DNA from 4 places in the Shewanella sediminis HAW-EB3 genome. Region 4 is predicted to be linked to each of the others. Evidence: predicted binding sites of a transcription regulator. Region 4 holds the regulator's gene; each other region holds the start of a gene.
What was found. Region 4 encodes LexA, which represses DNA repair genes until DNA is damaged. Its sites were predicted from a motif close to TACTGTATNNNNATACAGTA; they were not measured.
Positions count from the first base shown of each region.

Region 1: dinB (DNA polymerase IV) is a predicted target of LexA. The motif match lies at 5,445-5,464, and genes of this name have one in related genera.
Region 2: recA (recombinase RecA) is a predicted target of LexA. The motif match lies at 5,239-5,258, and genes of this name have one in related genera.
Region 3: SSED_RS13065 (YebG family protein) is a predicted target of LexA. The motif match lies at 5,939-5,958, and genes of this name have one in related genera.

Region 1 is NC_009831.1:4,168,913-4,177,017, forward strand. Features, by position in the region: gene SSED_RS17865 (M17 family metallopeptidase) at 956-2,491, opposite strand; gene SSED_RS17870 (aminoacyl-histidine dipeptidase) at 2,821-4,281, shown strand; gene dinB (DNA polymerase IV) at 4,326-5,408, opposite strand; gene SSED_RS17880 (GGDEF domain-containing protein) at 5,593-6,570, opposite strand; gene nqrM ((Na+)-NQR maturation NqrM) at 6,709-6,930, opposite strand; gene SSED_RS17890 (FAD:protein FMN transferase) at 6,990-8,006, opposite strand.
Region 2 is NC_009831.1:1,538,901-1,547,005, forward strand. Features, by position in the region: gene SSED_RS06655 (protein-L-isoaspartate(D-aspartate) O-methyltransferase) at 1-218, shown strand, start outside; gene SSED_RS06660 (peptidoglycan DD-metalloendopeptidase family protein) at 259-1,173, shown strand; gene rpoS (RNA polymerase sigma factor RpoS) at 1,250-2,221, shown strand; gene mutS (DNA mismatch repair protein MutS) at 2,454-5,033, opposite strand; gene recA (recombinase RecA) at 5,374-6,435, shown strand; gene SSED_RS23930 (RecX family transcriptional regulator) at 6,610-6,765, shown strand; partial or broken gene SSED_RS06680 (IS110 family RNA-guided transposase) at 6,745-7,367, opposite strand; gene SSED_RS06690 (hypothetical protein) at 7,612-8,064, opposite strand.
Region 3 is NC_009831.1:3,022,629-3,030,733, reverse strand. Features, by position in the region: gene SSED_RS13095 (marine proteobacterial sortase target protein) at 1-35, shown strand, start outside; gene SSED_RS13090 (class GN sortase) at 32-652, shown strand; gene SSED_RS13085 (GGDEF domain-containing protein) at 733-1,758, opposite strand; gene SSED_RS13080 (MlaD family protein) at 1,890-4,514, opposite strand; gene SSED_RS13075 (paraquat-inducible protein A) at 4,492-5,133, opposite strand; gene SSED_RS13070 (paraquat-inducible protein A) at 5,126-5,752, opposite strand; gene SSED_RS13065 (YebG family protein) at 5,970-6,254, shown strand; gene msrC (free L-methionine (R)-S-oxide reductase MsrC) at 6,272-6,751, shown strand; gene proQ (RNA chaperone ProQ) at 7,019-7,660, shown strand; gene prc (carboxy terminal-processing peptidase) at 7,690-8,105, shown strand, end outside.
Region 4 is NC_009831.1:221,904-230,008, forward strand. Features, by position in the region: gene SSED_RS01000 (cytochrome c oxidase subunit 3) at 1-442, opposite strand, end outside; gene SSED_RS01005 (cytochrome c oxidase assembly protein) at 439-1,008, opposite strand; gene ctaD (cytochrome c oxidase subunit I) at 1,011-2,615, opposite strand; gene coxB (cytochrome c oxidase subunit II) at 2,625-4,199, opposite strand; gene SSED_RS01020 (cell division inhibitor SulA) at 4,618-5,130, opposite strand; gene lexA (transcriptional repressor LexA) at 5,127-5,747, opposite strand; gene plsB (glycerol-3-phosphate 1-O-acyltransferase PlsB) at 5,898-8,105, shown strand, end outside.

The DNA.
Region 1 (8,105 bases), 1.6 Mb from region 4:
CTATACCCCTGATGTAATTTTATTACAAGTTTTATCTGAGATTTAATCTAAATTCACCCAATCCTGTAATTTTATAACGACCATAGATGAACACGGGACACGATACTGATTAAATAGAGACAGAGGGCGAGCGCCGATCACCTTCAAGTAAACGCGTCTAAAGAGATCGACCAACTGATAAGGTGGTTTTGGCTGGCTACAGGCGATAAGCAGACAAAAAAAAGCCCGCTCAAAGAGCGGGCAAAGACTAATTTCAAGTGTTCCTAAAGGAAAGAGTTACCACGCTAGCAGTTACACTGGCATATCGATCAGATGATCAAGATGCAACTTGAGTCTAAACATCCCAAAAGGGATTAAGGTTGATGGATGATGGAAACTACTTAAAGGGGTAGTCAGCCCTGTAAACCCTAAAGGATTAACCCTTAGTGTTCATTGCAAATAAGCCGCCACGCAAAGCATCGGTACAGAACCAAGTGTTTTGCCAATAAACGTGCTGATTTCCGGTATAAGACATAGTCAATACTCCTAAACAAAGTTGTAATAAAATTACTCTACTCAAATTTGGCTTAACTTGTAAAACAAAGCAGCTAAAAAGCCGTAGAGTCAACCTGTCGCTCGATTCCTTGGAGAGTTATCCATCCTGGATAGACTTAATGATGGAAGGCTCAGTGCCTAACCAACGAAATCAATTATAGTTAAATGTAATTTTATTACAAGCTTTTTTTGATTTATATCTGAAATACGCTATTTTTGCGTAAGTTAACCACCAATTCAGTACTTTTTAGTCGAAATGTAGTGCGCATTGGTGGAGAAGTTACAGAAAAGTTTCAGATAAACGATGAAAAACAACCAAGATAAAAACTGGGGCAGCATATTAGAGAAGGAAAATGACATCATACTTTGCAAACTAGTCACTGCAAGTGACACGTTGTGTCACTTGCAGCTTAATGGAGCTTTATCCTCTGGTGATATGTTTATACAGGCCCACTAAAGGAGTCGCTGTCGGCTTTCCGTATTGTGGGTGACCTTCGGTCGCACTACCCGCTATATCGACATGGGTATAGGCCAGTGGTGTTTTTGATGCACTTCCATGGAGACTTAAACCTGAGGCTTGCAGAAGAAACGCCGCCGGATATTGATGTCCTCTCGCGGTAACTGAAGAGGGAGCATTATTCGAGGAGAGTATATCGGCGGCCCCCGATGGATCGATAATCTTAGCAAAATCCTCCCGGCGCAGTACCGATTGCTCGATAGGTTCCCCCCAGGCTTGCCCCTCATTTGCGATGCTCGCTGCAATACCGGCTTGCTTAGCGACAGCATTCTCGACCGTCGCAGTATAACCACCATAACAGCGGACCACGTGGCCGGTAAGCGTGGCGACAGAAAAGAGTTCAGGCTTTATCGCTTTTTCAGCCTGCATTCTGAGATGGGACAGGAGATCCGCTAACACTAAACGTCCTTCCGCATCCGTATTACCTATTCTGACTCTGACACCGGCATGACTGGTAATTATCTCATCGGTCACAAAGGCTTCGCTGCCAATGCTGTTTCTTACTAAGCCAAGTTCGGCGACCACTCGAATACCTTTAGGCTTAAGCAGAGATAAGGTTTTCATCAGGCCGGCAACGGCTGCGGCGCCACCTTTATCGCGGCTCATCCCTGCCATACCACCAGCAACTTTAATATCAGCACCACCGGTATCATAAACCACACCTTTACCGGCAAAGAAATAGGTGCGTTCGATAGACCCCTCTCCCACATACTCTAATTTCACGACACGTGGTTGATGTCTCGACACCGCAAAAGATGAGCGTCCGACAGCGCTTAACAAGGGATAATCTCGCTCCAAGACATCTCTATCTTCGATCACACCGACCTTGAGTCCCGAGTCCCGGTAAGCCGCAACACAGTAGTCGGCAAATGCCGGCGCTGACATTCGCTCGGGCTCGGTGCCACAAAGATCCCGCGCCAGAGTCCGCCCCGCCTCGATGGCGTTCAGGCTCTGTGATGCTTTAGATGAGTTAAGCAAACCGATAGCCTCAAATTCCGGGTTGTCCCCTTTAGCTTCGCGAAGTTCAAGCGCCTGCCATAACTCCTGACCGCAAGAGAGCGCGGCGACTTCGGAAGCAAATTGATACCTGAGATCACCATTTTTAGCCACCAGCAGTAACGGACGAGTTGCGCCGGCGTCCTTAGCTAGCCTGATACCGGCTCTGGCCGCATCTGCAAAGACTCTGACATCTTCAAAATCATCATTACTGTTTTTCACAGGAGATATGATGAGTCGCCCACCGGCTAACCCGGGGGCAAACAGTAAAGTAGGAGAGTGACCGACGCGCTTATCTACCTTAGCGCCATGGTCTGCCAACAGTGAAATCTCATCGAAGCAAGTTTGGGTTATATCGGCAGCGACGACAACGAGTGCATCCCAGCCGCTACCTTCAAAAATTGCATCATCATCTTGTACATCAACAAAATTAACCTGAGCCATAAACCATCCTTTTGCTTGTGAGATCAAATCGATATCATTGCGGGCAGTGAGTACCGAATCGAATATTGATAACCCCGAACCTACTTTTCTAAATAGTTGCCGAAGTTAAAATTATCTAGTTTGGGCAGACAATATGCCCCTAAATCCACTTCAATGCCAAGCTCTTTTGTCGAGCTTCTTTGCCTTGAAAGGATCACAATGGCAACTTTCGCTGACACTTAAATTACCGGCAGACACTCACAGGAAACACTCATCTCCGAAAGTCCCCCAAACACTGTGGTAAACTATGGCCATTTTTAGCCTCATCGACTTTAAAAGAGGAGTCATCAGTGACAGCATTAAGTCAATTACAACCTCAAGCCCTGTGGCAGTGGTTCGAACAAATTTGTGCAATTCCCCATCCATCTAAACATGAGCAGGCTTTGAGCGAACATATTCAAGCCTGGGCCAAAGATAAACAACTCGAACTGGTTGAAGATAAAGTCGGTAACCTCATCATTAAGAAGCCTGCTACACCGGGTATGGAAAACCGTAAGGTTGTTGCCCTGCAGGCTCATATCGATATGGTGCCGCAGAAGAACTCTGATAAAACGCATGATTTCGAGAAAGACGCGATTGAACCTTTTATCGATGGTGAATGGGTAAAAGCGACCGGAACAACCTTAGGTGCCGATAATGGTATCGGCATGGCGTCTGCATTAGCCATTTTAGGTTCAGACGATATTCCTCACGGCCCACTGGAAGTCCTGCTGACAATAGATGAAGAAGCGGGCATGACGGGTGCATTTGGACTGGAAGCCGGTTACCTGAATGCAGATATTCTGATCAACACAGACTCTGAGCAGGAAGGCGAGATCTACATGGGTTGCGCCGGTGGTGTTGACGGACAGATTAGCGTGCCTATGGTTTGGCAAGCTCCTGAGCAAAGTCACTCAACCTACACCTTAACCCTTTCAGGCTTGAAAGGTGGCCATTCAGGGGTAAACATTCACTTGGGTCGCGGTAACGCGAATAAACTATTAGCTCGCTTCCTGTTTAACCATGCAGACGAATTAGCCTTAGAGTTAACGAACTTCACTGGTGGCTCTCTGCGAAATGCTATCCCACGTGAAGCCTCGGTAAGCTTTATGCTGCCAGCTGAAAACATCACAAAACTTGATGCCCTGGCGAAAGAGTTTCAGGCGTTAGTAAGAGAAGAGCTTGCTATTGCCGATCCGGACATGGTGCTGGAGCTACTCGAAGCCCCGGCTGCTAAACAAGTGATGAGCGAAGATGCTCAGAATATGCTTATCGACCTACTTAATGCGTGTCCAAATGGCGTTATCCGCATGAGTGATGAGGTTGAAGGCGTTACTGAAACATCATTAAATGTAGGTGTGATTAGCACAGAAGCAGAAAGTGTTGAAGTTCTTTGCTTAATTCGCTCTCTTATCGATTCTGGTCGCCAGGAAATTGAAACTGTTTTAACTTCACTCACCAACCTAGCCGGTGCTGAAATCCAGTTTAGCGGCGCATATCCAGGCTGGAAGCCAGACAACAGCTCACCGGTAATGGCATTGGTACGCGAGACCTACGACAGCATCTACAACAAAGAGCCTGTGATCATGGTGATTCATGCCGGACTCGAGTGTGGTCTGTTTAAGAAACCCTACCCTGAGATGGATATGGTATCGATTGGCCCAACCATTCGTTACCCACACAGTCCGGATGAAAAAGTCTTGATTGAAACCGTTGATCAATACTACAAGCTACTGTTAGCCGTACTGGAACGTATTCCAGAGAAAGGTTAAGTTTATCAGGCCCTAGGTTCCAGAACCTAGGGCCTGGTTACTTCTTAAAACCCAAGGTCCATCTGCGACTCTCTCACTTCATTCTCTTCGGCTGTTTTAATATCAGACTGACTCGCTAAGCCTACGGAAACGCCAAGTAATCGAATGCCTCGCCCCTGCTGCCGCTCTAACGCCTGTGAAAGTAGATCATAAAACAACTTTACCGACACCTCATCGCTTCGATGCTCTATGGTCGTCTGTTTAAAATCATTAAACTTAAGCTTAACGACCTGCTTATGGATGGTGCGATCTTTGGCGCTACGCTTTATTCGAGTCGCTAACTCCTGGATCAACTGGGGCATTACCCCCTGACACTGCTCTAAGCTATAGATATCCTTAGCCAGCGTGGTCTCTACGCCCACGGACTTTCGTTCCCTGTGGGGAGAGATATTACGAGTATCGATACCTTGTGCACGTTCAATCAATACGGAACCAAATTTCCCAAATCGCTCAATTAACGCCGCTTCAGGATAAGCCTGCAGATCGCTACAGGTGATTAAACCGATATCTTCAAGTTTTTTGCCAGTAACCTTGCCCACTCCGGGGATCTTGATAAGCGGCAGATCCTTTACGAATGCCGGGATCATATTGGGCGTTATCACATACTGTCCGTTAGGTTTATTAAGATCTGAAGCTATCTTTGCGAGAAACTTAATGGGGGCGATTCCGGCTGAGGCGGTTAACCCCGTAAGTTCAAATATCTCTTGTCGAATGGCCTCAGCGATTAATGTTGCCGAACCCTGACACTGGGTGCAGTCGGTGACATCGAGATAGGCTTCATCGAGTGAGAGCGGCTCTATCAAGTCGGTGTAGTGAGAAAAAACTTCCCTGATCTGTGCCGACACCTCCTTGTAAACGGACATGCGTCCCGGCACCAATATCAAATCGGGGCAGAGTTTCAGGGCATAGCCCGAGGCCATGGCTGAGCGAACACCAAATTTCCTGGCTTCATAGTTACAGGTACTGATGACACCTCGCCTGTCGCTTCTTCCTCCCACGGCGATGGGTTTCCCCCTTAACTCAGGGAAGTCACGCATCTCCACCGCGGCAAAATAACAATCCATATCGATATGAATGATTTTTTTCACTAAACTAAATTCAAAAATAGTACCTGTCAAACAAGATACTGTATATTTAAACAGTACTCAAGTGAAAGCACATAAAAACAGAAAGGAGCCCTAAGGATCATGCTTAGGGTTAGCAAGTAGTTGGCAGCAGACTGAGATTAGAACTGTTCGTAGATCATCTTAAGCTCAGTTAGTTCAAGAATACTCAAAAGATTTCGATATCGTCCTCAAACTTCTTAAGGGAAATTAACTCCTGAGATACCAGCTCTTCAAATATCTCAATTCGGTTACGACCATTTTCCTTGACGTAATAGAGAGCCTGATCGGCCTTTTCCAATAAACCACTGGCTTGCTCACCAGGCAATACCTCAGTCATCCCCATAGAGAGTGTGACCTGGATATTTTGATCATGAAACTCATACAACTCGTTACAGAATCGCTCGCACTTAGCACGCACCCTCTGTTTAGTATCGGGAGCAATCAAGAGCACAAACTCGTCGCCCCCAAATCTGAACATTCCGTCACTCTCACTGAATACGTTTCGCATAACCGTGACTAAATCCAACAGGATTTCATCGCCATAGAGATGACCGAAAGTATCATTGATCAATTTAAACTTGTCGATATCAAAAATACAGAGCCAATAACTCAATCTCTGATCATCGAGCCCGGAATTTTGATAGCTGGTTTCACTCGCCAGCTTCAACCTGCTCTCGAACGCCTTTCTATTCAGTAAGCCGGTCAGCACATCTGTTTCACATTCGATAACGATGGTGAGAAAATTTTCATAAACCTTAGCGAAGCCATTTAACAAATTAATATTTTGATCGGAAAGACAGGTAATTTTTACCCATAGCACCTTAACAATACAGTTATTTAAAATGATAGGTATGGCAACTTGTGCCGGAATAGTATCGCGACAGTAGTAAGTTTGACGCATCGACACACAATGAGTAAAACAAGCTAAGCTTTTCTTTAATCCACCGGCATCATTGAGTAAATGTTCGGGAAGAATAACCTCTTCCCTGTCATCATCTGATAGAGAGGTATCGAGTATCTGTACATCTATGGGGGCGATAAACTGTCTAACGGTGGAGATAAGGCTGGCGGTAAGTGACTCTAGCTGACGTTGTTCCGTCAAATGAACAACTGAATCTAATATAACTTCCATGTCAAAACTCATCGGCTATCCTCATTCATCGACAAATCATAGAAAAAGTATAGTCAAACATCTTCGGGGGTCGTTGATTTTCGGGCATAAAAAAGCACCTTTTACTAGAAGTGTTAGTTAAGGTGCTCAATTATGGTGAATCTAAGTTAACTAAAGAATGCGATTCTTATTAAGCTTTTCTAATCGTTCCGCTTCGGCCATCTTAGCCTTGCGGTTTTCACATGGGTCATCGCAATCACACGCCTTCTCAATTCCGAGTGCGCCTAACCCACCGCAACTACCTGCAACGGCTGTGCGTTTAACCAAATAACCGATCGACATTAATAAAAAGAACAGCAGTAACACTACAAATGCCGCTATAAATGTACTCATTATGCACTCCAACAATAGCGTGATTAGAATATTATACCATCAAATCACTATCGAACACGTTACTTACCTAAAAATGGCTTAAAGGCATCACTATAGAAAACGTTAAAGCCATCATCCTGCTTCTCGATCAACATGATCGCAAGACTCTCTTGCTCGGCAAGCTCCAGTGACGCCTGCGACCCCATCACCATCATAGCGGTAGCGTAACCATCGGCTACCATAGACTGTTTATGTAAGACGGTAACCGACGCTAATCTGTGATCGATAGGGTAACCGTCACGAGGATCGATAAGGTGAGAGAATTGACGTCCCTCCTCCTCATAATAATTACGGTAATCACCAGATGTTGCAACCGCCATATCGCCCGGTTCGATCACCTGCTGTATCTCACGATCATCAACATCGGGTTGTTCGATGGCGACGCGCCAGGGAGAGCCATCAATCTTCTGGCCAAATACACTCAACTCACCGCCCACCTCGACCAAGTAACCCGATACCTGATACTTATCGAGCAGAGATGCAACAACATCGACACCGAAGCCCTTGGCAATCGATGAGAGATCCACATACAAGTCAGGATTGGTCTTGCTAAGCTTGTTACCATCGAGGTGCAGATATTCGATGCCGGTCTTGGCTTTCGCAGCGGAAATGACTGCCTGAGAGGGCAATGCTGTCGGACGTTTGTCGGGCCCGAAGCCCCATAGATTGACCAGCGGTCCCAAGGTGATATCAAGCGCACCACCTGTAACCTTATACAGATGTATCCCCTCGGCGATAACAAATGCCGTATCTTTCGATACCGTCACCGTCTCTTCATGGCCCATATTGTTAAAGCGAGACAACTCGGAGTCGGGCCTGTAAGTCGACATCTGATCATTGACCTTTTCCAGTGCCAGATCGATCTCGGCTTGTAACAGGTTAACCTCAGGCAGTTGCTCATTAGGAACAACTTTGATGTGATACGTCGTGCCCATGGTATTACCCGAGAGCGACACAAGTTCAGCTGGTTGAGTACAGGCTGAAACAAAAAAGGCTAGCCCAATAAGAGCTAACCAGTTTACTAAGGTCTTTTTCATTTTGACCTGGATCCTTAATCACTATTCTACTTATGTCGTCTGTTTCGAAGAAGAAAAGTGCACATGACGAATTATCTATGCCCACTTTTCCCGGTTCAA
Region 2 (8,105 bases), 1.3 Mb from region 4:
CTAATAAAGGGCCGTTCGACTCCATTATGGTTACGGCCGCTGCCAGCACTATCCCTGAGGCGTTGCTTACTCAATTAGCGGACAAAGGCGTGCTCGTTATACCTGTAGGTGATGAGTCTCAACAATTACTCAAAGTGGTCCGTCATGGCGATACCTTCAGTTCTGAAGTGGTCGAAATGGTTCGGTTTGTGCCATTGGTTAATGGTGAACTGGCATAGCATTCTGCTTGTGGCCGAGAATTAAGTTTAGGAGCATTTTTTGGTAGTTGCGTTTAAGACCTGTTGGGGCGGTCTGTTTTTTTGCTTCCTATCGCTAATTTTAGTCGGCTGCAGTTTTCAGTCTGATAGGCCTGCACCTGTGGCAAGCGTCAATATTCCTGTTAAGACAGCTTATAACAAAGGTTCATTAAAATCTGATTCTTATCGCGTAAAGCAAGGTGATACCCTCTACTCAATAGCGTGGGCATCTAACAATGATTTCATTAAATTAGCTAATAAAAACAAGCTGAAAAAGCCCTATACTATCTTCCCCGGTCAGAAACTTAACCTTAATTTGACACGCCCTGTTACAAATAGTCAACAGTCTAAAAGCGCGTCAAATAATAGTCCGAAAGTTGTACCTGTGAAGCAGAAAGTCGCTAATAAACAGGTGGATAGTAGGCATGTTTCGGCTCGGGAAGTAAAAGCGACACAGTCAAAAAAATCACTTGATCAACATCGCAAGTCTGCGTATTCTGTAACAAGCAATCAACAAGATGTTAACCAGCCTATCCACAGGCCAACGAGTACCCTTCCAAAGAAGGTAAGCAAGTGGCAGTGGCCAAGGAGAGGCAAGTTGATTGGCACTTTCTCTGCCAAAGAGCAGGGGAATAAAGGAATTAAGATAGCAGGGAATCGTGGTGACATCATAAAATCCGCAGCCGATGGGCGTGTTGTTTATGCGGGAAGTGCACTTCGAGGCTATGGAAACTTAGTCATTATCAAACACAGTGATGATTACTTAAGCGCCTACGCACATGCTGATAAGATCTTAGTCAAAGAGAAGCAGTTTGTAGCAGTAGGGCAAACGCTGGCAAAAATGGGTAGTACGGGTACTGATCGGGTTATGCTACATTTTGAGATCCGTTACCATGGAAAATCCGTTAACCCACTAAAATATTTACCTAAACAATAATGGTTTAGGAGCCAATTTTGGCATTTGGAGGATAGTAAAGTGCAGTAATTTTTGAAAAAATTTGGGAGATCATTTTATGGGTCGTAAAAACAGTACCGCAATAGCGGAGCCTTTAGTGGACTTGTCTAAGAACGAGTCTGATAGTGTCACTAAGAAAGGAAATAAAGCACAAGAAAATGAGCTTGAACAGCAAGTGCAGGATGATTTACAAAAAAATCTGGATGCTACTCAGCTGTACTTAAGTGAAATTGGTTTTTCCCCCCTACTGAGTGCGGAAGAAGAGGTTTATTTTTCCCGTAAAGCCCTAAAAGGCTGCGGAAAATCTCGTAATCGCATGATAGAAAGTAATCTAAGACTTGTCGTCAAAATTGCCCGTCGTTATAACAATCGTGGTTTAGCGCTATTGGATCTCATTGAAGAGGGAAATCTAGGCTTGATCAGGGCTGTTGAGAAGTTTGATCCCGAGAGAGGGTTCCGTTTTTCAACCTATGCAACCTGGTGGATCAGGCAGACTATTGAACGTGCGATCATGAATCAAACCAGAACGATTCGTTTACCGATCCATGTGGTTAAAGAGCTCAATGTTTATCTGCGTACTGCCAGAGAGCTGGCACATAAGCTAGATCATGAGCCAACGGCTGAAGAGATCGCAGAAAAGCTTGATCTTCCCAGTGCAGATGTCAGCCGCATGTTAAAGCTAAATGAACGGATCACTTCAGTTGACACGCCCTTAGGTGGAGATAATGATAAGGCATTACTCGATGTGCTTGCCGATGATGATAGTGTTGGCCCGGACTATAAAGTTCAAGATGAGGATATGTCTAAATCGGTAGTAAAATGGTTAGATGAACTCAATACAAAACAGAGAGAGGTGTTAGCGCGCCGTTTTGGATTGTTGGGATATGAACCATCGACACTTGAAAATGTGGGCAAAGAGATTGGGTTAACCAGAGAGCGAGTTCGTCAGATCCAGGTAGAAGCATTAAAACGACTCAAAGATCTGCTCGGATCTCAGGGATTATCGGTTGAGGCTATTTTTAAAATTTAGCTTGTATAACTGCTTAACGCATTTGAGAGTTCTGACTTTTTTAGGCAGTTAATTACTTAATATGATAATGCTCTGATGAGTCCTTATCTCTTTATAATCATATTTATCGGTTTTGGTTTGTCAGTATTCGTTGTAGATAAATGATGATTTATATCAGGCATTCAGGATAACTAAAAAGCGCACATTTATGTGCGCTTTTTGTTATTTGAAATACAACCATTTCTGATTGGTATTAGCTCGTTAACCGCTTAAGCTCATACAAGATATCGAGTGCCTGTCTTGGGCTCAATTCATCGGGATGTATCTTATCTAATGCGTCATTTAAGGCGGAATTTACTGGTTCATCAAATACCATACTCTGTTGATTTGAGGTAGTCATCGAGTCTACGGCGCTGTTCGTGTCACGACTTTCTAAGTGGTGTAGCTTATGCTTTGCGGCGGTAATGACCTTGCCTGGAACCCCTGCCAGTGCGGCAACCTGCAAACCATAACTTTTACTTGCAGCGCCTTCCTGAACAGCATGCATAAACACAATAGTGTCACCATGCTCGATAGCGTCAAGGTGCACATTTTCAACGTTGGATATGAGCTCGGGAAGTTGAGTCAGTTCGAAATAGTGAGTGGCAAATAGGGTCATAGCTTCAATTTTCTGAGCTAAATATTCGGCAGCTGACCAGGCCAGAGAGAGACCATCATATGTCGAGGTTCCTCGACCAATCTCATCCATCAGTACCAGACTTTCCGTGGTGGCATTATGAAGAATATTTGCCGTTTCAGTCATCTCAACCATAAAAGTTGAACGACCCGAAGCAAGATCGTCGGCTGCACCGATACGGGTAAATATGCGGTCAACAGGACCGATTACTGCACTCTGGGCGGGTACATAACAACCTATGTGCGTCATTAAAGTAATTAAGGCTACCTGGCGCATGTAGGTAGATTTACCGCCCATATTCGGTCCGGTCACGATTAACATTTTTCGTGCAGGATTCAAGGTGACCGGGTTAGCAATAAATGGCGTTTGGCTCACCTGTTCCACAACAGGGTGACGCCCGCCTTCTATATGTATACCGGATTTTTGTGATAGTGTCGGGCAGCTGTAATTTAATGTTTCGGCACGCTCGGCGAAGTTATTTATTACATCGAGCTCGGCGGCGCCCTGTGCAAATAGTTGTAAGTCATGAAGCTTAGGCAGTATCTGATCGAAGAGTTGTTCCCACAACTGTTTCTCGAGTGCCAGCGCCTTTCCCTGACTGGATAGCACTTTCTCTTCATGCTCTTTAAGCTCTGCGATGATGTAGCGCTCAGTATTTTTGAGTGTCTGTCTGCGCTGATAGCTCAGTGGAACCAGATCAGACTCTCTTCGGCTGACCTCAATATAGTAGCCATGGACCCGGTTATAGCCGACCTTAAGTGTCGATATACCGGTTTGCTCTTTCTCTCTGGCTTCGAGCTCAGACAGATAATCGGTCGCGCCTTGACTCAGTGCTCGCCATTGATCCAGCTCGGCATTATAGCCCTCTTTAAGTACGCCACCGTCGCGGATAAGCATTGGAGGGTTATCTACAATCGCGCGCTCTAATAGCTCAAGTTCATCGGGGAATTCGCCGAGCATTCTTGCCAGATGATGCAGGTGAGCCGATTGGCAGTTAGCAAGAGATTGCTGAATTTCGGGTAACAGGGATATGGCTTGCTTCAGGCGGGCAAAATCTCTTGGCCTTGCGCTACGAAGGGCCAACCTTGCGGTGATCCGCTCGACATCGCCCAAAGCTTTTAGCTGAGGTTCGAGGGTCTCGAACAGATTAGTGTCTAATATCTCGGTTAATGCACTCTGACGAGACTCGATCTGCTGTTGGTTTCTTAGTGGCTCATGGATCCAGCGCTGAAGCATACGGCTACCCATAGGCGTTGCCGTATTATCCAGTACAGAGGCTAAGGTATTTTCATGACCGCCCTGGAGGTTTACCGTGAGTTCGAGGTTACGCCGGGTTGCGGCATCAAGGACGATACTGTCACTTTGGTTGAAGCGAACGATTGAATTAATATGTGGCAATGCCGTTCGTTGCGTGTCTTTCACGTACTGCATTAAACAGCCGGCAGCTTGAAGTGAGAGGCGCGCATTGTCCAGGCCAAAACCACGGAGATCTTTTGTGCCGAATTGATCCAGAAGTAATTTTTGGCTGGTATCGAAATCAAACTCCCATTCAGGACGTCTGCGTTTACCGTTAAAACCGGAGATTAATCCCATCTCAGAGAAATCTTCGCTATAGAGTAGCTCGGCAGGGTTAGTCCGTTGCAGCTCGGCTTCAAGTGCCTCGGTCGAGGCAAGTTCTGCGACGACAAATCGACCCGAGCTGATATCTAAGGTGGCGTACCCATATCCGCTCTTGCCATGATAAACGGCGGCGAGCAAGTTATCCTGTTTTTCTTGCAGCAGGGCCTCGTCGGTCAATGTACCGGGCGTCACAAGGCGTACGACCTTTCTCTCAACCGGTCCCTTAGATGTCGCCGGATCGCCCACTTGTTCGCAAATGGCGACAGACACCCTGAGTTGGACCAGCTTGGCTAAATATCCTTCAACCGCATGATAAGGCAGGCCCGCCATAGGAATGGGATCGCCGCCACTTTTTCCTCTGGCAGTGAGTGAGATCCCCAATAATTCAGAAGCCTTTTTAGCGTCATCATAAAAAAGTTCATAGAAATCACCCATGCGATAAAAGAGCAGCATCTCCGGATGTTCAGCTTTTAGCGTCAGGTATTGACGCATCATAGGTGTGTGTTTTTCTAAATTTTGGGTATCGATAGCATTCATCTACAAGTCGTCTCTTTTCTGACGTATTAAACAGGCTACCTCAACGAATTGAGTGCCATAAATAGTTGGCGCCAATATTATCAATATTTTCGCCATTGTTGAGCCTTTTGTCGTGAAAAATCGTGAGATTGAATTTTATTAGCCGTAACAGAGGCTTCGATAGTCGAATTGAGTGCGAGAAAAAATAATCATGAACAGTACTTGATACTGTATGATTGTACAGTATACTAGTTTGCATATTGAGGCTCCCCGACTGGATATGTTTACTTGATAAAGTTAAGTCGTGGAGTCAACACGAGATTTATATCAGCGTAATCGCTGTGCCTCTGAGGATATTGAAATGAAGATAGACGCGAACAAAGAGAAAGCACTTAACGCCGTTTTAGGGCAGATCGAAAAGCAATTCGGTAAAGGCTCTATCATGAAGTTGGGCGAGAATCGCTCAATGGATGTTGAGACTATCTCTACCGGTTCACTCTCTCTGGATATAGCCCTGGGCGCCGGCGGTCTTCCGATGGGACGTATCGTCGAGATTTACGGCCCTGAATCTTCGGGTAAAACAACTTTGACGCTTGAAGTTATTGCTGCAGCCCAACGTGAGGGTAAAGTGTGTGCTTTTATCGATGCGGAACACGCACTGGACCCTATCTACGCTAAAAAGTTAGGTGTGGATATCGATAACCTACTTTGTTCTCAACCTGATACCGGTGAGCAAGCATTGGAGATTTGTGATGCCTTAACTCGCTCAGGCGCCGTCGATGTTATCGTTGTCGACTCGGTTGCGGCATTGACGCCTAAAGCCGAGATTGAAGGTGAGATTGGTGATTCCCATATGGGACTTGCGGCTCGTATGATGAGCCAGGCGATGCGTAAGCTTGCGGGTAACCTCAAGCAAACCAACACCATGCTTATTTTCATTAACCAGATTCGTATGAAGATTGGTGTGATGTTCGGTAATCCTGAAACCACCACGGGTGGTAATGCGTTGAAGTTTTATGCTTCGGTTCGTCTCGATATTCGCCGTACCGGTGCAATCAAAGACCGTGATGAAGTTATTGGTAACGAGACTCGCGTTAAGGTTGTGAAAAACAAGATTGCAGCGCCGTTTAAGCAAGCTGAGTTCCAGATCCTTTACGGTCAGGGTATCAACAGCACCGGCGAGCTTGTCGACCTGGGTGTTGCCCATAAGCTCGTTGAAAAAGCGGGTGCCTGGTACAGCTATAAAGGGGATAAGATCGGCCAAGGTCGTGCTAATGCCGGTAAGTACCTGATTGAGAACCCTGCCGTTGCACAAGAAATTGATGTAGCCCTTCGTGCCTTACTGCTAACACCGGCAGCGCCAGTTGCAGATTCTGCAACCGGAGATGAAAACATCGATCTTGAAACGGGTGAAGTGTTTTAATCACGCCAGTGAGTTAAGCGTTTAAACGTTTAAATGAGTAAAGCTGAAAGCCATTCGGCACACTATTTCGCGGTGGCGCAACTTGCGCGCCGCGATTTTTTTGCGTTGAAGTTAAGAGCAAGCTCAGACTCAAGGGCTTTGAAGCCGTTGAGATTGAAGAGGTGTTAGGCAGATGTGGCCAGTGGTTTTCTCGATGATAGTCGCTATGCTGAGTTACTCATCTGCAGTCACATCAGTAAAGGCCATGGTCCGACACGGATAAGGCTGGTTATGGCCCAAAAGGGGCTGGATAAAGATATCATTAACCTTGCCTCTTTTGCTTATTCCTAGCAGGTTATCTTTACCGCCACTGCTATGTTGCTTTGGCACTAAGCCGCACCAAGCTGAAAAATGTCTACCGTTGGTAAAATCTTTTCCTTCTCCAGCTGCTGCGTAAAAAGCTGTTGAAGTCACAGGACCAATGCCGGGAACAGTTTCTAAACGTTGGCAAATTTGGTTCTCTTTTCTCTCTTCTAGCACTTGGTCGTCGCAGCTTTTGAGTCGCTTCTCGATATCTGTAAACTCTTCATAAAGCTCATTAAATATAAACCGCCCCTTCACTGTAAGTTCATTGTCCTCATCAGCTAAAATATCTGGAAAAGTCGTCCTAAAAGCCGCTTTGCTTTTTGCTATCGCAATGCCGTACTCGGTCAACATACCTCTAACTTGATTAATTAAGGCGGTAGACTGTTTGTTTAAACGTTCCCTCATTCGATGAAGCATCTGTAAGTCTTGCTGCTTGACTGGCTTTAGTTGAACAAAACGCATGTTAGGTCTTTGAGCCGCTTCAGCTATAGCAAGCGCATCGTTATAATTACCTTGCCTACTTTGTTTATGCCAACAAAATGAAAAACAGACTTTGCGATATCTAAACCAATTGTAGTAATCTTCATGATGGACCTGTCCTCTTTCTGATGAGTTGGAGCAACTTCATCGTGGCCCATTGCGAGGCCGATTAAAAGGGGATGGGTCCATTCCATTATCTACACTTGTTTATTTGTTTCTTCGATTTAAGTTATATTTGTTAGTTAGCTAACAAGGAAATGCCGCATAGTGTGTTAGCTATGCGATTATGCGCACCGAGTACATGTTTTCAAAGATAAAGATGAGGGCGTAATACACCTTCTTATTACGAAATTAAGAGCTCCTCATATTCAGATTTTCTTTACGAAGTTGTTTTCTTTGTTCTTCTAATGCCTTTAAAGCAATGGTCGTTTTTTGCGCTTTATTAACGGTAAAGGGACTATAGGTATCATGGTTTTGGTTTACTTTTTTTGCATAATAAAGAGTAATTGATTGCACTAGTTGTTCAGCTTGAGATAAGTTTTCATGTTCAACTTCTTTAATGAATAGCAGAGTAAAACATTGAAATAGAGCATCGAAAGCCTGTTCAAACTCAATTTCATAAGCCTCACCTTTGTTTTTTTCTGGTAGTATAATCAAAGCTGATATTAAGTTGCATATAGTCTCACTGTTCGTCGCACCAATGAATAACTCATTCAGCTTGGGCTCTTGACTAAAGAAAGTTTGCAGTTGATTTGAATACTCTGATTTTTTCCATTGATAACTAGCGGAACGAATGACGCTCAAGGGTTTATCCTTTGTAAAATTTTGTGAGTAATTCTAGCGTT
Region 3 (8,105 bases), 2.7 Mb from region 4:
CTGGAAAAAAGGTGGGTGAGCGTGATGCCTTATGAGATTCTCAGGAGTTTTACACTTAGTAGTCATCGTTACTCTGTTAGTCGTCAGTACGAGCCTGATTGGCAAGGGGGTCTATATGCAAGCTAAGGCACATTTCGCCCAGTATCTGATCATGCAGGCATGGGAGCAGACGCTCAAAGACAGGCAAGTTCATAAACCCTGGAGCTGGGCCGATACCTACCCAGTCTCTAAGTTAACCTTTTTACCGGTTGCTAATGATTCAGTCATAGATTCAAGCCTGGATAGCTCACTCTATGTACTCGCAGGTGCGTCGGGCAGAAATTTGGCCTTTGGGCCCGCGGAACTGAACCTTAACTCCCATGAAATCGGTGGTAGCCATAGTGGTAATCGAGTGATTGCTGGCCATAACGATACCCACTTTGCGATTTTAAATGGAGTAAATAAGGGGCGTTTAATTCAACTGCAAGATGCAACCGGCAAGAAGGTAGTGTACCGGGTGACGGGCAGAGCCATTGTTCATGAGTCAGATACCCGGGTGCTTGCACCATCTGATGACAGGCTGCTTACCCTAATCACCTGTTACCCGTTTAATTCAGTTGAGGCGGGTGGAGAGCTGCGTCTGGTTGTGAAAGCCGAGGCGATAGCCAGATAACAGGTGATTAGAGGCTGCGTCTGGATGAAGGTCGCAGCCGTTAGAGAGTGCAGATAACAAGTTAATCGGTTTCGTCAGGGTTAACTTGAGATGGGCATGACTCGATTTCGACCTAAACGTTTGGCTTCATAGAGGAGTTTATCTGCTTGTTCAATAAGCTGTGCATGAGTCATAGATGGCTGCCATTGAGCCACACCAAATGAGGCGGTGATATTATTTATTCTGGTATCTTTGCGCCTATCCTTTAGCGACACTTTTTCCAGACTTCGACGCATGGCTTCTGCGAGGTGTCTGGCGGTTCTAAGTTGATTGTTGGGGAGTAACACTGCAAACTCTTCACCGCCATAGCGATAGATTTTTACACCGTCCCGACACGCTTCAGAGAGTCGTTTGGCCACAGCCTTGAGTACCTGATCTCCCAGCTGGTGTCCGTAATTGTCGTTAAATGCTTTGAAATGGTCGATATCTACCAATATTAAGCATGTTCCGTCAGGACTCTGATTGAGGATCCCTTTGAAGTCATCATCGAATGCCCGGCGATTGAGAATGCCGGTCAAGGCATCAAACAGTACATCTTTTTCGGATTGCTTAAGTTGTAACTTTAACGCTTCAATTTCCTGTTGAGCCTTGCTGAGCTGGCCTGTAAAAAACTCGGTGCTGGAACGGATATCATCAGATTCTTTAACCAGATTACGGACAAGTCCAAGCACCTTCTCGAGACTCACGCCTTCCTCTTCGATTCGGTTCAGCTTGTCAAAGTTGCTGTCGATTCGGGTCTGAAATTGTGTGGCGTCGAGGTTGGTATCTTTCAAGGATTGAGACAGTTCAGTTGCCATCGCCTCCAGGTTTTGGCGCATATCGATGACGTCGAGCTCCACCGGATCGGAAACAAACTCGCGGTAAAGCAGTTCAGAGTTTACTGGAGGGCAGGTTTGGTATTGTTCAACTATGATATCGAGCTGCTTGTTTAATGCGGGAGTCTGCTCACCAACATAGGCGTACCAGAGCGCGTAGTTTGTTGGAGTGGTCGGTATTTGATGTTTTAGCATCAATGGAACGGCTTTCTTTAGGTTCCGGGCCGCTTGCTGCATTAATTCTTTAGTCATATCGATACCTGAATTGAAAAAGCGAACCTTTTAATGGATTAGCTATTGGATCTATTTTAGAACATATAGCTAAAATTGAACCTAAACCAGAACTGACGATTCTGGCTTAGGTGTAAAGCACTACGCGGAAATCACGGGGCTGTCTGAATGGGAGCCCAAGATAACCATGCAGGGTTAAGTTTGTTATGCAAGGTAAATACCGCGTCAGCCGATACTTGATTGCCAGAGCTGGTTTGCGCCTGTGTCACCACGCCAATACCGCCGGCCATGATGGTTTCCAGAGAGCCGGTTTCTATCCGCGCGCCTGAAAACAATCCTATATCGACTTTCACGCCAGAAAGATCCCAGAATTGACTCGTTTGATTCACCAAATGACGATACTGCTTATCGATATGAGCCTTCATCCGCACGCTATTGCCAGTGTCTGATAGAAGGTAGCTATCCACTTCACCAATTTTGATACCACGAAAGATGATGGGCGTGCCAGCCTTGACTGAGCCCAGATTGACATCTTCCAGGGTAAATTGAAGCCAATCATGCTTAACTATCACAGGAGCTGTCAGTTCACCAATAAACGCTTGACCGACTCGAGAACTCACTCCTGGCATCACACCAACATAGGGCCCCGTGAGCATCGTTTCCGGTGCCTTAATTCCCGATAGGGATATCTGAGCATCGACCAGATAATAAAGGGCATCTTCCTGGGTAAAATGTTTCGAGTAATCGCCATAAAGGTAAGCACTGGCAGTAACGCTGGTGAGATCTTTATTAAGGGAAACACGCTCAATCTCGCCGACTTGATGACCCTGGTAGCGAATAGGGGCCTTGGCCGATAATTTCACATCGGCCGGGAAGGTGAGGGTGATGGCTTTAGCCTGAGCCAGGGCCAATTTTTTTGATCCATAGAGATGGGTTTTATTCCCCTTTGCATCGGTGTCGAGCAAGCCTAAACTGATACTGCCTTTCAGTGCCCCCTGGAGGGGAGCAACATCAATTTCTACCCCGGAAAGCGCAGCATTAACCGACATGGCACTGTTGCGCCAGAATACGCTGTTGGGCTTAATTAAGGTTTTAAATTGATTCTGAATACTGACTCTTATAGAAAATGCCTCGGAACCTGAAAGCCAATCGATACTGTCTACCCGACCGATCTGCATCTTCTTATAATAGACCGGAGAGCCAGGATTAAGATCTGCACCATCCGGGCTGAGCAGGCTTAACTTAGTGAGGTTACGGTTGGCAAAGAATGTTGTTGCATCTTGGTCTGTGCCAAACAGAGGCAGCTTGGCGTCGCTTTTAACTTTCTTCCTGCTATTCCCCTGAACCAGGCTAATAGCGCCCTTAGTCAGAGTTGTTAAATCCCGGGTCTGTACGCTGACACCATCGAGCGATGCATCAATTGCCAGGGCTGACTCTGATACAAAGTAACTGTTTGCCGTGATAAGTTGCGAAAACTCCGGCCATATCTCTATCTGGTATTCGACACCCGTAAGGGCTTTATTAAGCTTGACGGCGTTAACTTTTCCGATAGGGATCTGTTTGTAGCGCACCTCTGCATCGGCCCCGATACCCGGGTTGGTGTCTGCATTTAATGTCAATACCAGCTTGGATAGCGCATCTTGATCCGGAGCCTCGTCGAGCAGTGTGTATTGCTCAACGGCATCACCCGTACCCAGTGAAAACTTGATCACACTGCCGGTGATGAGCCGCTCAGGATGTTTGATACCCGATAGCGAAAGGTCTGCCCCTTCCAGCCAGAACCGGGATGTGGCAGAGAGAAGTTGGGCATACTCTTCATCCACTTTAGCCTTAAATCGAACACCGATGTCGGTCAGATCCGATTGGGTTATTCGTCCGATCTCTATGCCTCTGAAGACTATCTTAGTGCCAACACTTGCCGTTTCCGAATTGTCTGCCGTAAGTGTCAGCTCGACGCCTCCGAGGGCCATCTTCTGATTGTCATAAATTTGGAAACTTTGGCCATTAGCCGCTTCTTGTGCATCATCTGATGAACTGAAACTGAGTCCTCCGGCAAGGATTGCCGACAAGCTTTCAGACTTTACCTCGATACCCGAAAGAGAGGCATCTATGCTGATCCCAGACACATTCCAAAATTGCGAGTCTGTTTTAACCAAATGTGCATACTGTTTTTTGACAAACGCAGTCATTAATATGCGCTTAGAGCCCTCTAAACGGTAACTGGTGACCTGACCGACTGGAATTTGGCGGTAAAAAAGCTGTGAACCGACATCCAACGAGCCTAAGTTGTCGCTGCTTAACTCTATGACTAGTCCGTCAGTGCCGGGTTGGACTGCCGGAGCGTTGATTTCAGCTTCAAAGAAAGATTGTGACTCTCCCTCACCGGGTTGAATCGCGATATAGTTTCCGGAAAATAGTGCATCCAGGCCTTCAACACCGGTAATTGAGGCTTTAGGGGCAACTAACCAGAACTTAGTGCCGTCGTTCAGAAACGGCCCTGCACGGTAATCCATCTTAAGGTCGACATTAACGCCCTTTAGATCATCATCAATACTGATATCGACAACTTTTCCGACGGTGAGACCTTGATAACGAACCAAGGTTTTCCCAATATCTATCCCGGTTGCACTGGGAAAGTGTATCTGCACCTCAATTCCGGCTTCTTTTATGCTCTTGATACCCAGCCAGCCGCCTAGGGCTAGCGCAACCAGAGGTAAGAGCCAAATTGGCGAGAATAGCTTCTTTTTTACGACTTTAGGTGTTTCCATTTGCGTCATCTTTCGATTCCAATCGATCCCAGAGTAAACGAGTATCCAGCACTTTTGCTGCTAATTGGGTCAGTAATATGACCAAGGCAAAAGCAGTGGCTGCCGGTGCGGGTTTAGCATCTAACAACTGGCCCATATTAACCAGTGCGGCGGTTATTGATATAACGAAAAGGTCCAACATCGACCAACGTCCTATCCATTCAATGATATGAAATCCGATCATCAATTTCTGTTTAGATATTGGCAGTCGGAAACTGATAGCGATCAAATATGCGGTTAGCCCGACGATCTTCAGCATAGGGACCAGAATGCTGGCAGTAAATAGAATGACAGCGATAGGGAACATATCCGACTCGACCAAGTGGACTATCCCTGTGAAAATAGTATCGTGGCGGATCTGCCCTCTGTTGACCAACATAGTGATGGGGTAGAGATTGGCTGGAAACAATAAAATGGTTGCCGTGATCAACAGGGCCCAACTTTTATGGAGACTGGAATAGTCTCGCAATACTAATGCTTTACCACACCGCTTACAGTGAATATCTGAATGAACAGATAGTTTACCGCAAGAGGGACAGGGGGTTAGACCCAGCGTTATGCCTTGCATCTTGTTATTGAGTTCACTCATCTAAAACACTCCACATATGTTCCAGATTGTACTCACGTTGAAGAAACAGGGTGACCAAAAATAACATTCCGAAGCAAAAAGTACCCATCCCTAAGAAAATATCTGCAAAATCTGAGAGTTGAAATACAGAGACGAGAATACTGATCATATAAATTTCTAGCATGCTCAATTGCGCCAACAAGCCCTGATAACTGAGTAGACGTTTCAGTACCGCACGAAAAAAGGGGGAGTTTAGACGATATTTGATTATTAAAATTTGACAGAATACAGACCAAATGAGTAGTGCAGGAGCGATGACTGCTGAAACTAAAACGGCGATACCTACAATCCAATAGCCTTGATTCGATACCGCCATAGCGCCTTCGATAATCGTCGTGGTTCTGACACTGCCTAAAAAGTGCAGCTCAAGCACTGGCAGTACATTGGCCGGAAGCAAAAAAAGTAAAGCTGTTAAACACAAGGCTAACATACCGTTGATTGAACAGTATGGCGTGTCGTATAGAGTTGTATGACAGCGAGGACATAATGCACGGACGCCTGAAGGTAGCGCACGTTTTCTGATAACTAAGTCACAAGAGCGGCATAACACCACACTATTGTCAGCACATTCTTGTTCCATCGCCGATTTCAATCCGTTTCTTACACCCGTTATTGATACATGTCTTTTGCAGATAACCCACCGCTGTTGATTAAGCGTAGCACGCCTGAATCACATTCCATGGAAGATCTCTGTGTCGATAATCAATCAGATACTATCAGATTTTCCAGAGTACTTGCATAAGAACTTGTTTTTATGAGACTCTGTAACTGTATATAAAAACAGTATGAGGGCAGTCATGGCAGTTATTACTAAATTTGTTGTGGTCAGAGAAGGGGTTGAGAAGATGACATTTACATCTAAGAAGGAGGCGGATGCCTACGATAAGATGCTTGATATCGCGGATCAACTCACTCCTTTCTTGACCGAGTCCGAGCTTGAGATAGATGAAAATACTTGTGAAAAGTTAAGTTTCTATCTGGCACAACATAAAGAGCAACTAATGAGTTTATTGAAAGGTGTTGCGCCTAAAAAAGAACCTTCGCCTAAAAAAACGGCTAATAAAGCCGAATCGAAAAAATAAATTGTTAGGAAGTTTGTATGATAACGGAATTTTACTCATCACTGGATAGGCAAGCCAAGGCACTACTCGATGGTGAAGATGACTTGATTGCTGCAATGGCAAACTTTTCGGCCTTGATAAATGACGCCTTAGATGATTTGAATTGGGTAGGGTTTTATCTTTTAAAAAATAAACAGTTAGTATTAGGTCCATTTCAAGGTAAAGTGGCTTGCACGCGGATTCCACTAGGAAAAGGTGTGTGTGGAACGGCTGCTTCAGAGGGCACGACTCAGCGGATTGCCGATGTCCATCAATTTGATGGTCATATTGCCTGCGATGCGGCTAGTAATTCAGAGATTGTGATCCCTATTATGCGTGATCACGAAGTGGTAGCCGTCCTCGATATTGACAGCCCAAGCCTGGCAAGATTCGCTGAAACTGACCAAGTTGGACTGGAAAAATTGGTAAATAGCTTTGAAAAGGCGTTATTTGCTCAAACTACAACCAATTTATCATAATTGATGGTCGCAATCGTCAAAGTCCCGTTTATAATAGGCGGTTCGAATGATAAGGGCGTCGAGATATTTCCATTCGTGGAATGAAAGCTTGGCGTTTGTTAATTGTAATTGCTAAGGTATGTTTGCTGTTTCAGTTCTTCGTATCGAGTTTCAATGTTGCTATTGGAGCTTGTACTTGGCCTAAGACAGACAAATATAAACGACTCTTGGTGGCGTATCTTTTCGATATGTTCAACTAGTGTCCCTTTTTTAACTGTGGAAGTAATGATGGAATCAACAGAGAAGTTGACCGACACCAACGCAATTCTTGCGTATTTATATGAAACATTTCCTTTGTGCTTTATCGCCGAGGGTGAAACGAAGCCATTAAAAATTGGATTGTTTCAGGATTTGGCTGAAAGGTTAGCTGATGATTCTAAAGTCAGTAAAACTCAATTGAGAATTGCCTTAAGACGCTATACTAGTAGTTGGCGTTACCTAAAGGGCGTTAAAGCCGGTGCACAGCGTATCGACTTAGACGGAACCCCTTGTGGTGAGTTAGAGCAAGAGCACATAGACCATGCTCAGTCTACTCTTAAAGAGAGTCAAGAGAAGGCTAAAGCTAAGCGTGTAGCCAAAGCCGCTGCCGCTAAGAGCGAAGGTCAGGCTGCTAAGGCGAATAAAAAGCCAGCAAAGAAACCTGCTGCTAAACGTGCAAAACCAGCACCTAAGCCGGTTAAAGAGCAAGCTCCGGAAGTTATTTTAACACCTGCTGTGTTAAATGAGCTGAAACAAAATCAGCGTGTTAATGTCAAACTAGGTAAGACACCAGTTGCTGGCGTTATCTTAGACATTAAGAAAGAAGATGTTCAGGTACAGTTAGATTCAGGTTTAACCGTTAAAGTACGTATTGAACACATAATGCTGTAACTATCTCATAGTAAAGGAGTAACTTGTTGATGCGAAAAATTACCCTGGCTGCCTCAATCGCCAGTATTTTTGTAGGATTCTCGGCGTGGGCGTTAACCCCATCAATTCCATTCAGCGAGTTACCCGCACTATCGCAGGAACCGCAGCATAAAGTAGCCAGTAAGCGCGTTACTGGCCTCTTTACTCGCTCTCACTATCACAGATTTGATCTTGATGATGCGTTTTCCGAGCAGGTATTCAAGCGCTACCTCAAGCAATTAGATTACCGTCGTAATGTATTGCTACAAACAGATCTTGATACTTTTGCTGTTTATTCGAAACAGTTTGATGACATGCTTAAAAGTGGTGATTTGACTCCTGCTTATAAGATGTTCGAACTCGTTCAAAAGCGTCGTTATGACCGTTTCTCATATGCATTATCTCTCTTAGACAAAGAGATGGATTT
Region 4 (8,105 bases):
GGGTTCCACCGGGTGTCATCACCAGGGGCCAAACCGCTTCAAAGCCAGGCCAGAGAACCTCATTGGTCATGGCGTTATTTGAATCACCGCCCAACCAGGGGACTGCAATCATTCTCGCATAGAGTAGTGCGCCAAAAAAGGCGGCGAAAAACATCACTTCAGAGAAGATAAACCAGCTCATTCCCTGTCTGAATGAGCGATCCATCTGCTTTGAGTAGAGGCCACTCATGGATTCGGCGATAACGGTTCTGAACCAGCCAAAAATCATAAAAATGATGACGGCGATGCCCGCGAGCAAGATAAATCCACCGCTGCCGCCATCGGTTTTAAGTTGTTGTACGTAACTTCCAGCACCAAAGGCGATAAGGAATAACCCTAAGGCACCGATAATTGGCCATGCACTCTGTGCGGGAACATAATAGTGTTCGTGCTTACTTGTCATTTTGCTGCTCCTTGCTCTACAACGCTGACATACTCACGGTCGGTGATGTTGTAGAGGGTATAAGAGAGAGTCAGTGTCGTTATGGAATCAGGAAGATCCGGATCCACGTAAAATATCAGTGGTAACTCTGCACTGGCTTTTGCTGTTAATCTCTGTTGATTAAAGCAGAAGCACTCTGTTTTATTGAAGTAGGCGGCTCCCTGTCCGGGGGATACAGAGGGGATTGCTTGTCCTACAAGCTCAATCATGGAGAGGTTTTTGGCATTAAAGTTAGTGCGAACTAACTCTCCGGGGTGAACTCGCAGGCGCTTCACCTCAGGTTTAAATTCCCAAGGCAGATCACTTTGTATCTGTGCCATAAATTCAACGGTTATGGTGCGGTTTTTATCAATAGTGACAGGCTCATAACTGCTGGCCGTGCTCTGGGTTTTGCCATTTATCCCCAGCTGTTCACAGAGCACGTCATACAGGGGAACCAGAGCGAAGCCAAAGCCGAACATGCCTATCGCCGCAGCAATGAGCCAGCTGATAAGCTTTCGGTTAGCGTTCGCCAGGTTCTTAGCCATGTTTACTTAATCTCCGGTGGTGTTGAGAAGGTGTGATAGGGTGCCGGGCTGGGTAGTGTCCACTCCAAACCTTCGGCTCCATCCCAGGGTTTTGCCGGCGCCTTTTCACCTCCGCGAATACACTTAATCACAACGGCAAGGAAGATCAGCTGTGAAAGACCAAATGCGAAACCACCTATAGAGACTATCTGATTCACATCTGCAAATTGAACGGCGTAATCAGGAATTCGTCTGGGCATGCCCGCCAATCCTAAGAAGTGCATGGGGAAGAACAGCACATTGACCGAGATAACAGAGCACCAGAAATGGAGCCTCCCCAGCTTCTCGTCGTACATATTCCCGGTCCATTTAGGTAACCAATAATAGGCACCCGCCATAATAGAAAATATCGCCCCGGTGACGAGCACGTAGTGGAAGTGAGCGACCACAAAGTAAGTATCATGGTATTGGAAATCCACCGGTGTTATGGCCAGCATTAAGCCGGAAAATCCCCCTATGGTGAACAGTATGATAAAGGCTACCGCGAATAGCATAGGAGTTTCGAAGCTGATAGAGCCACGCCACATCGTGGCGACCCAGTTGAATACCTTAACGCCGGTTGGTACAGCGATAAGCATGGTGCAGTACATGAAAAACAGTTCGGCGAATACCGGCATACCGGTGGTGAACATATGGTGTGCCCATACCAGGAAGGAGAGGATGGCGATACTCGCCGTGGCATAGACCATAGAGGAGTAACCGAAGAGCCGTTTGCGGCTAAAAGCGGGAACGATGGCTGAGATGATACCGAATGAGGGTAAGATCATGATGTAGACTTCGGGGTGACCGAAGAACCAGAAGATATGCTGGAACATCACAGGATCTCCGCCTCCTGCCGCATCAAAAAAACTGGTGCCAAAGTATTTATCGGTGAGCACCATGGTCACGGTGCCGGCTAATACCGGCATTACCGCAATCAATAAGAATGCGGTGATTAGCCAGGTCCAGACAAATAGAGGCAGCTTCATCCATCTCATGCCGGGGGCGCGCATATTAACGATAGTTACGATGACATTAATCGCGCCCATGATGGAGCTCATTCCCATGATATGGACTGAAAATACAAATAAAGCGGTACTATCCGGGCTGTAGGTTGTCGACAGTGGTGCATAGAATGTCCAACCAAAATTAGGTCCGCCTCCCTCCATAAACAGTGAACTCAGTAAGATCGCGAAGGCAAAGGGTAAAATCCAGAAGCTCCAGTTATTCATTCTTGGTAGCGCCATATCCGGTGCCCCAATCATCATAGGGATTAACCAGTTTGCCAGCCCAGTGAAGGCAGGCATTACGGCTCCGAATACCATTATAAGCCCGTGAACGGTGGTCATCTGATTAAAAAAATTGGGTTCAACTAATTGTAATCCAGGCTGGAATAGTTCGGCGCGGATCACCATCGCCATGGCACCACCTGTTAGGAACATAATAAAGCTGAACCATAGGTAGAGTGTGCCTATATCTTTATGATTGGTGGTTAAGAGCCAGCGCATGATGCCTTTTGGCGCCCCATGATGATGGTCATCATGGTGATCGTCCTGAGCTGCTGGTGAATCTTGTGTAATTGTGCTCATTTTAATCCCTTAATTTCCGTGACCAACAACGTCAGAAGCCTGAACGGTATCACCGGAGTTATTACCCCATGCATTGCGCTCATAAGTCACCACCGCAGCTAACTGTTGTGGCGTGAGTAGTGAGCTAAATGACTGCATTGCAGTACCCGGTTTACCATTGATGACAACATCGAGATGACCGCTTATTGGTCCTGTGATCACTGGGCTGCCGACTAATGAAGGGAAAGCGCCGGGTAATCCGGTACCTGCAGCCTGGTGACAAGCAACACAATGAGTCATGTAGACCTTCTCACCCACGGCCATAAGTTCATCCATCGTTAAGTCATCTAAAACAACCGCTTCAACTTCCTCAACAACTTTGCTTGCCGTTTCAGCCACAGCCGTTTTAACTTGCTCAGTCTCAGGCTGGCTTGCTGGTAAAGTGGCAGGGATTGCGGTGCTTGAATCGTTGGAGGCTGCAGAACTCGAACCACCAGAGCTGACATCAGCTGCTTGGACAGTATCACCAGAGTCATTGCCCCAAGCATTACGCTCAAAAGTCACTACCGCAGCAATTTCAGTAGCATTTAGTTGCTTAGCAAAAGCTTGCATAGCCGTTCCTGGTTTACCATTGACGACGATATCGACATGAGCCGCGACAGGGCCTATGGTTATGGGGCTACCAATAAGAGAAGGGAATACACCGGGTAGACCAGCGCCATTAGGTTGATGACAAGCGGCACATCGAGCTAGGTAGATTTGCTCGCCTTTAGCCATGAGTTCTTCCATGCTCAACGTTTTCGAAAGTGCGGCTTTCGCTTCAGCTTCTGCATTGTTCGCTTGCTGCTTCTGAGCAATCACCCACTTATCAAAGTCTACTTCTGAAAGAGCTTCGACAACGATCGGCATAAACCCGTGGTCTTTGCCGCAAAGTTCGGCACATTGACCGCGGTAAACACCGGGCTTATCAATCCGTGTCCAGGCCTCATTGATAAAACCCGGATTGGCATCTTTTTTCACTGCAAACGCTGGCACCCACCAGGAGTGGATGACATCGTCGGAGGTCATTAAAAATCTGACTTTCTTGTTTACCGGGAGAACTAAAGGTTTGTCGACTTCGAGGAGGTAGTTTTCGCCTTTTACTTCAGTACCCTCTATCTGTTCTCTTGGGGTTGAGAGCAAGCTGTAAAATTCGAGATCGTGATCGAAATAGCTGTAATGCCACTTCCACTGAGAACCGGTGATTTTGATTGTCAGATCGGCATCTGAAGGGTCTTCCATTGCGATTAAGGTCTTGGTCGCAGGAATAGCCATAAGAACGAGAATGATGAAAGGAACGAGCGTCCAGGCTATCTCGACTTTAGTACTTTCGTGGAAGTTAGCAGCTACCGCACCTCTGGATTTGCGATGGTTGATCATCGAGTAGATCATCACGCCAAACACCAGAATACCGATAGCGCAACAGATGTACAGAATGATCATGTGCAGGTTGTACACCCGCCCACTAATCTCTGTTACCCCTTGAGTCATGTTCAGGGGCATATCCGCAGCTAAGATAGAAGGCGAAAATAATAACGCCGGCAAACCATACAACTTTTGCTTCACTAGACTTCTCCTCTGTCATAGAAAGACAAAGAAGAGTCACACAGTAAGTCTCTGCTCTATGCAAACTCTTCAGTTCCCAAAAAAGCAACGATGACTTCAAAGTGCGTTGGCGGTTTTACTTTTATCTGCAAAGTAAGCAGTCTTATTGATGGCTGCTAGGCTGAACCACATCTGCACTTACGGCTGAGTATATCCCTCCCGATTTAGACCCGGTAGATCAATGCACTCTTGTGTCAGAGAGTTGATGTACTTCGTAGCTGGTTAAATTGTTCGGATATAACAAATTATCGTTGTTACTGACTTAAACTTACTTGCTGGACAAATATTGATCAAGATCAATAATTAAACATTTTTTATGTTCAGGCACAAAAAAGCCCCTCTCGAAGGGGCCGTAATGTAAAGCAATGATTAATTTAGGCTAGTGTAATGAACCAAACAAACTGGGTTGATTAAATGCCTCAACGCCGTTCATGTGGGCTTTTCCATGTAAGTGGCCATTCGCAACTTCAATCACAATACCTACTGCACGAGCACTTTTAGCGACGATCTGTAGGCGACGATTATCTCTTGCATCTAAGGATTGGGTCCAACTTATAACGGCACTGGATGTACCACTTGTGAGTGCTTTTTCCATGGCCCACAGGGTTTCAACTTCATCTTTAGCATGAACGAGCAGGACTCTATCCATCCTCACTCCGGCATCGGTTAACATCTGTTTGTAACCTATGTTCGGAGGACTAATCAGCACAATCCACTGACCTCGATGACTCAATGAAGCCAGTTGGGCACTCAGCATCTGCAATTCATCACGCCCTTGGGTATGAGTTGTTACTGAAGAGACTGTGCAGCCTTGCAGTTCATTCGATAATGGATCTTCAAGATTTACCCATAACCCAGGGTGACGTGGACTGTTGCCAATTAATGAGTTCATTGCCAGTCTCCGTTTCTGATAACGCCGACGGCTAAGCCCTCGATGCTTAAACTCTCACTGGTAAGGTCGACGACGATTGGAGAGTAGTCTTCGTTTTCGGCATGTAGGTAGACGATGCTACCTTTTTTTTCAAAACGTTTTACCGTGACGTCATCTTCTACACGAGCGACAACAACCTGACCATTTCGAGCCTGTTCGGCTTTATGAACGGCAAGAAGATCTCCCTCCAGGATACCAATATTCTTCATGCTGTCCCCACGTACTCTCAGTAGAAAGTCAGCACTTGGGCGAAACATAGCAGGGTCGATCTGGTAATGTTGTTCGACATGTTCTTGAGCCAGTATCGGTTCACCAGCGGCTACTTGACCTATCAATGGTAAGCCAAGTTCCTCTTCGCTTTCATTGGCTTGAGTCAGTCTAATGCCACGAGATGTACCTGGTATAATCTCAATACAGCCTTTTTTAGCTAATGCCTTAAGGTGCTCCTCTGCGGCATTGGCACTCTTGAATCCTAAACGTTTCGCAATCTCTGCACGGGTAGGCGGCATGCCTGTATCTGCAATGTTACGTTTAATCAGTTCAAGGATCTCGGCTTGTCTTGGTGTTAATGGTCTCATGGTGAATCCTGTCTTTCTATACAGTAACTGTTAGTATATACAGTATTTCTTTCAGCGCAAGTATTAACCAAATTTTAAGGTTTTGGGTATCCCTGTCCATTTTCTGGTATTCTATGCAGTAATTAACATGGCTCACATTGCATAAGAAAAATGTCCAAACAAGACTCTCTTTGGTTTAAATCATTACGCTGGTTACAGAACAAGTTGGTACACACTATTGTTGTGCCCCACGAACCCTTCAAAGATCTTAATTTAGATCCGGATAAACCTCTCGCTTATGTGATGAAAACTGAGTCTGTCAGTGATATTGCAGCCTTAAGTGAAATCACCGCAGATCTAGGTCTTCCTAGCCCCTATCAGCCACTCGAAGTCGGTGGTGAGTCGGCGCCAAGAGTAGTGTGTCTCGAAGGCGCTAAACCCCTCATGGGGAAAAGAGAGAGCAATCATTTCTTTCTGAATAGCTTTATGAGTCTGCTGAAGATCCATAAAGAGCGCCCTGAGCTCGATATTCAACTTGTGCCAGTCAGTCTTTACTGGGGAAGAACTCCGGGAAAAGAAGATGACACCATGAAGGCCGCTGTACTTGAGCGTGAAAACCCCACCTGGCTTAGAAAGTGTCTGATGATCCTGTTTTTGGGACGACATAATTTTGTGCAGTTTTCGAGTGCCGTTTCATTGCGCTATATGGCCGATGAACATGGAACCGATAAACGTATAGCCCAGAAACTGGCTCGAGTGGCTCGAGTTCATTTTAGTCGACAGCGTAAAGTGATGACGGGGCCGGTTCTGCCTAAGCGGCAGGCACTGTTCCATGCGCTCATTAATTCCGAGACCCTGAAGAAGGCGATTCAAGAGGAAGCGGCGAGCAAGAAGATCACCGAGGTTGAAGCCAGAGCGAAAGCGATGGAATACCTGGATGAGATCGCCGCAGACTATTCCGATAGCCTGGTTCGAATTGCCGAGCGCTTTCTGACCTGGTTGTGGAATAAACTCTATAAAGGCATCAACATTAAAGGGGCGGAAGAGGTTCGACGGCTGCACCATGATGGCCATGAGATCATCTATGTGCCGTGTCACCGTAGTCATATGGATTACCTGTTGCTCTCCTACATCCTCTATTATCAGGGGATGGTTCCACCGCATATCGCAGCAGGTATTAACCTTAATTTCTGGCCTGCAGGCCCCATGTTCCGCAGAGGTGGCGCCTTTTTTATTCGTCGCAGCTTCAGAGGAAACAAGCTTTATACCACCGTGTTCCGTGAATATTTAGATCAGCTTTTCACTAAAGGCTATTCTGTTGAGTATTTTACCGAAGGCGGGCGTTCACGTACCGGAAGGTTACTCGCACCTAAGACCGGCATGTTGGCTATGACGCTGAACAGTGTCCTGCGTGGCATGAAGCGTCCTGTGACTCTGGTTCCTGTCTATCTCGGTTATGATCATGTGATGGAGGTGGCGACATACCATAAGGAATTGAGCGGTAAGAAGAAAAAGAAAGAATCTGTCTGGCAGGTATTTGGTGCCCTGCGTAAGCTAGGCAATTTCGGCCAAGGGTATGTGAATTTCGGTAAGCCCATCACGTTGCATAGTTTTCTAAATGAACAGAAACCCGATTGGAAAGAAGAGATTGCCAAAGAGCCAGAGCAGAGACCTAAGTGGTTGACGCCTATGGTGAATACCTTGGCCAATCAGGTTATGACCAATATTAACGATGCTGCGGCAGTCAGCTCCGTCACCTTGACCAGTTTAGTCTTATTAGCGTCAGAGCAAAATGCATTAGAGCGGTCTCAGCTGGAGAAGCAGTTAGACCTCTATCTTAAATTACTTAAGGATCTACCTTACACCTCTTATACCTCAGTGGTAGAGGGGGATGGTAAGTCTCTGGTTCAGCAGGGGTTGGAGCTTAAGAAAATTAAGCTTGATAGTGATCCTCTCGGGGATATTATCTCAATCGACGAGAGTATCGCCGTTGCTATGACTTACTATCGTAACAATATTATTCATTTGATGGTCATCCCCTCTCTGGTAGCTAGCTGCCTGACTCAGCATGAGCATATCTCACGAGATGAGATTATCGATATCATCAAGGATTTCTACCCTCTGCTTCAGGCTGAGTTATTTATGGGCGTGGAAGATACAGATAAGCTTGTTGGTCAGATTTTGGATCTGTTTATCGCTCAAGGCCTCGTTACCGAGGATGATGGTTTCAGTATTATCGAGACCGAAGTGAATCAACTCTTATTACTCGCGGGAACGGTCGGTGAAACGTTACAGCGTTACGCCATTATCTTCAATCTGTTGGCGGTTTGCCCCAAGATGGAGCGTTCCGATCTTGAGCGTGAAAGCCACAAGCTGGCA